One region of the Alishewanella maricola genome, then DNA from elsewhere that is predicted to be linked to it. Evidence: predicted binding sites of a transcription regulator. Region 1 holds the regulator's gene; the other holds the start of a gene.
The links. Region 1 encodes sigma-54, which starts transcription at its own class of promoters, with help from an activator protein. Its sites were predicted from a motif close to GTTGGCACGNNNNTNGNNT; they were not measured.

Region 1 (3,434 bases):
TCACGGCAACGCGTTCGTATTGGCCCATTACTGCAGTAGCTAGGGTCGGTAATAGATTAACCGGGAGATTATCGACGCAGTAATAGCCGAGATCTTCCATGACTCTCAGAGCAACCGATTTGCCAGAGCCTGAGCGACCACTGACGACGAGTAGTTTCATGACTCACCTGTTTTTTGGCTATAGTCGAGTAGTAGCTGATACAGTTGTTCATCTGACTCGACATGGCGGATTTTTTTGGTTAAGTCTTTCTGACTCAACAATTTGGCAATACCGGATAACGTACTTAGGTGCGTTTGGCATTGCTCAGTGGGTATTAAAATAGCGCAAAAAATATCGACGGCTTGGTTATCTATCGCATCAAACGCGATAGGGTCTTTACTGACCACAAACACCAAAATCGGTTGAGTTACGCAGTCAAGTTTGCCGTGAGGAATGGCGATACCGCCACCGATGCCGGTTGAACCGAGTTTTTCACGGGTCATTAAGGCTTCAAGAATGGTGTATTCAGATAGTTCGGGAAGCTGCTGGTGAGCCAGTTCGGCGATATATTCGAGGATACGTTTTTTACTGTTAAATAGAACTGCACTTTTCGTGCAGTTCTCCGCTAACATTGCGTTTAAATTCATAATAATGTCTTAGTGTCGTGACAGTTTTTCTTTGTGTTTAATGACCTGCCGATCGAGTTTGTCTATTAACTGGTCAATCGCAGCATACATGTTTTCGTTCTCAGACACCGCAAACACTTCGCCACCGGTGAGATGGATTTTAGCTTCGGCAATCTGTTGTAATTTTTCCACGTTTAAGATGACATGTACATTATTAATGTTCTCGAAATGACGCTCTAGCTTAGCAAATTTATTCTCGACATAATCTTTTAAGGCTTCGGTAATTTCGACGTGACGGCCTGTTAAATTGATTTGCATAGACTCTTCCTTTTAGTTAAGACACTTACAGCAGGGTCTTTCGTTGATTTGACGGCGGAATAAACAACGATTCGCGGTATTTAGCGATAGTTCGCCTAGCCACGTTTATCCCTTGTTCTAACAAAATCTCCGCCATTTTACTGTCACTTAGCGGTTTTGCCGGATTTTCTGCCGCCACCAATTTTTTAATAAAAGCACGAATGGCAGTGGAAGAACATTCACCACCACTCTCTGTACTAACATGACTGGAGAAAAAGAACTTAAGTTCAAAAATTCCACGTGGTGTATGCATATATTTATGAGTGGTGACGCGTGAGATAGTCGACTCATGCATACCGACCATTTCTGCAACATCATTCAATACCATCGGTTTCATGGCTTCTTCACCATGCTCAAAAAAGGCTTGTTGTTGCTGCACAATGCAATTGGCTACTTTGAGTAAAGTATCGTTTCGGCTTTCTAAGCTCTTTAAAAACCATTTAGCTTCTTGCAAGTGCGAACGAATAAATTGCGTATCAGCGGTATTTTTAGCGGTTTTGCTCATCGCCGCATATTGCTGATTGATTCGTATTTTGGGCATAGCGTCAGCGTTTAATTCGACTTGCCAGCGACCTTTTACTTTTGTCACCGTGACATCAGGAATAACATATTGCTGCTCTTGTTTAATCACATCAGCACCAGGCCGTGGATTTAAACTGTGGATCAACTGCATGACTTCCTTTAACTCTTCTTCTTTGAGTTTAGTCACGCGCATCAAAGAACGAAAGTCTCTATTCGCTAAAAATTCGGTATAGTTGCTAATAATGAGTTTTGCATCATTTAAATAGGGGGTAGTTGGCTCAAACTGCCGTAACTGCACCAGTAAACACTCTTGCACCGAGCGCGCGCCAACCCCGACCGGATCAAATAATTGAATGCGTTTAATCACGGCTTCAACTTCGTCGGCCTCGACCTCGTTAGATTGCAGTGAGTCGAGTATCTCTTCGCAGCTGATACTTAAAAAACCATTGTCATCGATGGCTTCAATAATGATCTCAGCAATAGCCCGGTCGATTTCAGAAAAGGGCGTGAGTTGCATTTGCCAACGTAAATAATCTTGCAGGGTATCGCTGGTTTCACCCTGATACACCATATCGTCATCAGGCATGTTGCCACTGCTAACAGGGGCGGCACTGACTAAATCATCCCAGTTATTATCTAGCGGTAAATCTTCTTGGATGTTTTGTTGATTCAGATCATCGCTGGTATCGCGATCGGCTGCGTCTTTTTGCTCTGAGTTTTTGTTGCGTGGATCGTCAAGGGTATCGCGATTGATATTGCCAAGACTGTGATCAACCTCATCTGGCTGACGTTCGAAATCATCATCGCCTTCGAGTAACGGGTTCGCGTCTAACGCTTCCTGTATTTCTTGCTGTAGCTCAATGGTGGACAACTGTAATAGGCGTATCGCCTGTTGCAGTTGTGGCGTCATGGTAAGCTGTTGTCCTAGGCGGAGTTGCAAAGAGGGCTTCATGTACCTGTAATTCTCTCCTGAATGCGCAGTTGCGTTCTATCTTCTTTACTATAGCCTGAATTGCTCACCTAGGTATACATCACGCACCTGCTGATTTGCTAGAACATCTTGCGGAGAACCGGCTGCAATCAGTTCGCCATGACTGACAATATAAGCGATTTCACAAACATCTAACGTTTCACGCACATTATGGTCAGTAATGAGAACACCAATGCCACGTTGGGCGAGGTGTTGAATGATTTTTTTGATATCAAGTACTGAAATCGGGTCAACGCCAGCGAACGGTTCGTCTAATAAAATAAAAGCGGGATCAGCGGCTAATGCTCGCGCGATCTCAACCCGACGACGCTCGCCACCAGATAACGCCATCCCTAAACTGTTGCGGATATGGCCGATATGAAATTCTTCTAATAAATCATCGGCAATTTCAGCGCGGCGTTGCGTGCTTAAATCTTTGCGGGTTTGCAAAATGGCCAATAAGTTTTCATGCACAGTCAATTTACGAAAAATCGAGCTTTCTTGCGGTAAATAACCAATGCCGGCGCGGGCACGTTGGTGGATCGGAGCAAAAGTAATATCTTGCTCGTTGAGGGTAATGGTGCCTTTATCCGAGGGAACTAAGCCAACAATCATGTAAAAGGTTGTCGTTTTACCTGCACCGTTAGGGCCCAATAAACCGACGATTTGCCCTGCATTGACCTCTAAGCTGACATCTTTCACTACCTGCCGGCTTTTATAGCTTTTGGCGAGGTGCGAGACCACTAACTTCATGGATTGTCCTTGTTTTCTGGGGTGAAAATCGTGGTAACGCGACGATTTTGCTCACCTTCAGCACTTAATTGTTGTAATTCAATGTTGTAACGGATCACGGCACCGCGTACTAAGCTACCGCTTTGCATCACTTCGGCATTACCCGATAACGTTAAAATTCGGCTGGCACGGTCAAATCGGATCTCATTCGCTTGAGCGGTTACAGGACGATCACCTTGCAGTGTTT
Region 2 (3,434 bases), on a different contig from region 1:
TTGGGAAATAATGAAAGTTCTCGACAAGCTGCATCGCCATTTGCGCCACATAATCGTTGAGCTGCTTATTCGATTGTAAACTGGTGACATATTGATAAGGTACTGACCAGCCTTGCTGCCGATCAGTATTCATTGCTTTAGCTGACGGCTCAGGTCGAATCGTATTGCTTTGCTCTGCACCATAAGATGGCGCACGCACCTCAGAATTACAATGACCACTGGTATCGCAAGGTATGTAAGCTTGCTGACTTTGATGATGCGTTTGGCAGCCCAGCAACAGCGCTGCCCAACTGAGCAGCAGCAGGTTCTTCTTTATCATGGCGTTCTCCTAAAAACTGACATAGCATGTCAGTTCTTTATCGACCCATGCAAGTCTTTCTTTAGCGCCAAAGGGGTTAACCCTGCTTTAATTTTAATGTGGCATCGCCATGCTGCTGCAAAATGGCATTATAGACTGCTGCAGGCACAAAGGTTCGCGCCGCAGAGATCACTCTTTTGCTATCAATTTGAATTAAACGCGCATTGAGCATAATGCCAGCTTGATGCAGCGTGGCGGTGCCGGTCACAACATACTTAATCGGTAACTCTGCAGAAAGCTCATTAAAATCACGGCTTAGTACGAAATCACCTTGTGGGGTGACACGAATATAATCCGTAACTTTATAATCTAATACTGGCACACCAAACAAATGCAAATCGTAAATAATCGCTTCGCTAAGATGATTGGTAAACACAGAACCTTGCTGTAAATCGGTATCAATAAACGCCAAATCGGTTACCGCCACCATCGCATTCTCATCGGCATTATGGTGATTGGTCATCAACTCTTGTACTAAATTACGCGCATAATTATCCAGCGTTACCACGGGGGTTTGCCGATAGTGTTGTGTGACCGATTGCGGTTCAAAGGCTTGTTGGTTAGCAATGCGCTGCTCTCGAGCCAGCTCTCCCCGCATCGTCACCGCATTCTCTGGCACAATTTTCGGCTGTTGGCTGGCCTGTTGCACGCAAGCGGTTAAGCTAAAGGCAACAACAGCACTGATAACAAAAGCTCTCATGGTTTCTCTCCGATCCGATCACTACGGAATAAATAATTACCGCGTTTTTGTATTTTATCTGGGCTCCACATCACATTGTGTGGCACAAAATCGGTGGCAGCGGCGATCACTTGTTGATTATCCAGCTCAATCAAACGTACATTAACCACTAAACCATCTTCTTGCACGGTATAGGTGCCGGTTAATAATGCTCTGGCACCATGCTGTTGGCGTAACGCCGATATCTGCCGAGATAGCGCTTGTTCATGATCGCTTTGCAATAACAATTCTTGGCGTAAGCGCAGATCTACAGCGACAAAACCTCGTTGCACCGCTTCGCTAAGCATACTTTCAGCAAGTTGATTCGCTAAATCAATTTCTTGCTCACTTAATTGCGCCAGGCTAAGTTGTCGTGTCGGTAGAAAACTGCTGACCGCCAACGGGCTGCGAAAGTGCTCACTACTGATCGACGCAAACAGTGTTTGTGCTAAACGATGCGTATAAAAATCCAGCGGCCGCGCACTTAAGCCGACGGCAGAAACTTGCCGCAATGGCATTTTGACAGTGGGTTCAGGCTCTGCTTTTTGCGCGCAGCCACAAAGCAGCAGCAATAATGCGCTGGCAAGAAGATATTTCATGATCACCTCATCCTGGTCGATTACTGTTTTAAAGCAAAAACCACGCCAGAAATTAAGTTGGGTTCTTGACGCTAAGGTGTATTAAGCGAAATACCAGAGCTTGTTGACAATAAGTGTGAAGTTGCGACTATCGCTAGGTGTGATTTAAGACGACGAGATGTTATTGCCGCACCATACAGACTTTGACTAAAAAATAACTCAGCATTACGCCAAGTTAAGTTAGTTAAGCAAATCGCGTTATGCTAAATACTCAACTGCTCGGCATTATGCATAACGCTGCCAATGCACAGCGTTATGCTGTTTGCCTGCTATCGCCAAAGCCATAGCAAGGTTTAGCAATTAAACACTGAACGGGTATTTAATGGCTGGATGCGATTGATAGCCTTCTAAGGTAAAGTCATCAGGAGTGACCCATTGCTCAATATCGGCGAGTGTTTTGATATTGGGGTTAAGGTGTAATTTCGGTAGCGGGAACGGCTCACGGAGTAGCTGCTGTTTTAATAGTGGTAACTGATTTTCGTAAATATGCGCATTAACGATTTTATGATAAACCTTGCCAGGCTTATGCCCGGTAATTTGCGCGATTAAAGCCAATAACACAAAGCATTGCACTTGATTAAAGTTCAGACCCAGAGGCACATCACAGCTGCGCTGGTAAGAAGTCAGTGATAAAGTATCGCCAAGTAAACTGAAGGTATGCGTGTGCATACAAGGCCGTAAGCAGCCTAATTCAAACTCACCAGGGTTGTAAAAAGTCAAAATTTCGCCGCGATCATCGATCCCTTGCGATAAGTTGTGAACCAGTTTTTGTAACTGATCTAAGCGCGAGCCATCAGGCTTTTGCCAGCCCCGCCCTTGCACGCCATAAACACGGCCTAAATCATCAACCCCTTTGCGGGCGGGATTATTTAACCACGCTGCATTTTCGTTGGCATTCGCATTCCAGGTATTACAGCCCAGTTCGCGAAACTGCGCAGCATTGTCATAACCACGAAGATAACCTAATAATTCAGCGATGGCGGCTTTATAGTAACTTTTACGCGTGGTTAATAACGGAAACTCATTCGCAGCGACATTGTATTCAAGATCAGCATTGATCACCGTTAAGCAGCGGGTACCCGTGCGTTGGTTATCAACCCAAACCCCTTCATCAATAATGCGCTGGCAAAGTTTTAAATACTGCTTCATTGGCTACTCACTCCTGACGCTCTGCCTTGCTTGAACGAAAACACCATAATCCCGATGCCGGCTAACATCATGGGTAAGCAAAGCCATTGCCCCATGGTCATACCAAGTGATAATAAGCCCAGGTGTGCATCAGGCTCACGGAAGAATTCAACGGTAAAACGTGCCAAACCATAACCTAACAAAAAGACCCCACCGACCACACCAACCGGTGGACGCAAGCGTCGCACAATTAGAATAACAATAAATAGTAATAGGCCCTCTAACGCCACTTGGTAAAGCTGCGATGGGTGTCGGCCCAACGCACCAGCGCCCGGAAAAACCATCGCCCAAGGCACATCAGTAGTACGGCCCCACAATTCGCCATTGATAAAGTTACCAATTCGCCCAGCCGATAAGCCCAGTGGTACCAAAGGCGCCACAAAATCGCCCAGCGCTAGGTAAGCTTTTTGATACTTACGTGCAAACAAGGCCATCGCAGTTAGTACACCGATTAAACCGCCATGGAATGACATGCCGCCTTCCCAGATCCGAAATAAATACAAGGGATCGTTGAGCACAGTGGCAAAATTAT

Region 2: a site for sigma-54 is predicted at 1,707-1,725, ahead of JAO78_RS14455 (FlgO family outer membrane protein). Genes of this name have one in related genera too.

Annotation. Positions count from the first base shown of each region.
Region 1 is NZ_JAEINI020000001.1:61,044-64,477, forward strand. Features, by position in the region: gene rapZ (RNase adapter RapZ) at 1-160, opposite strand, end outside; gene ptsN (PTS IIA-like nitrogen regulatory protein PtsN) at 157-630, opposite strand; gene hpf (ribosome hibernation promoting factor) at 637-924, opposite strand; gene JAO78_RS00310 (RNA polymerase factor sigma-54) at 950-2,437, opposite strand; gene lptB (LPS export ABC transporter ATP-binding protein) at 2,486-3,208, opposite strand; gene lptA (lipopolysaccharide transport periplasmic protein LptA) at 3,205-3,434, opposite strand, start outside.
Region 2 is NZ_JAEINI020000012.1:96,522-99,955, reverse strand. Features, by position in the region: gene JAO78_RS14465 (FlgO family outer membrane protein) at 1-319, opposite strand, end outside; gene JAO78_RS14460 (FlgO family outer membrane protein) at 396-1,058, opposite strand; gene JAO78_RS14455 (FlgO family outer membrane protein) at 1,055-1,675, opposite strand; gene JAO78_RS14450 (thymidylate synthase) at 2,015-2,863, opposite strand; gene lgt (prolipoprotein diacylglyceryl transferase) at 2,860-3,434, opposite strand, start outside.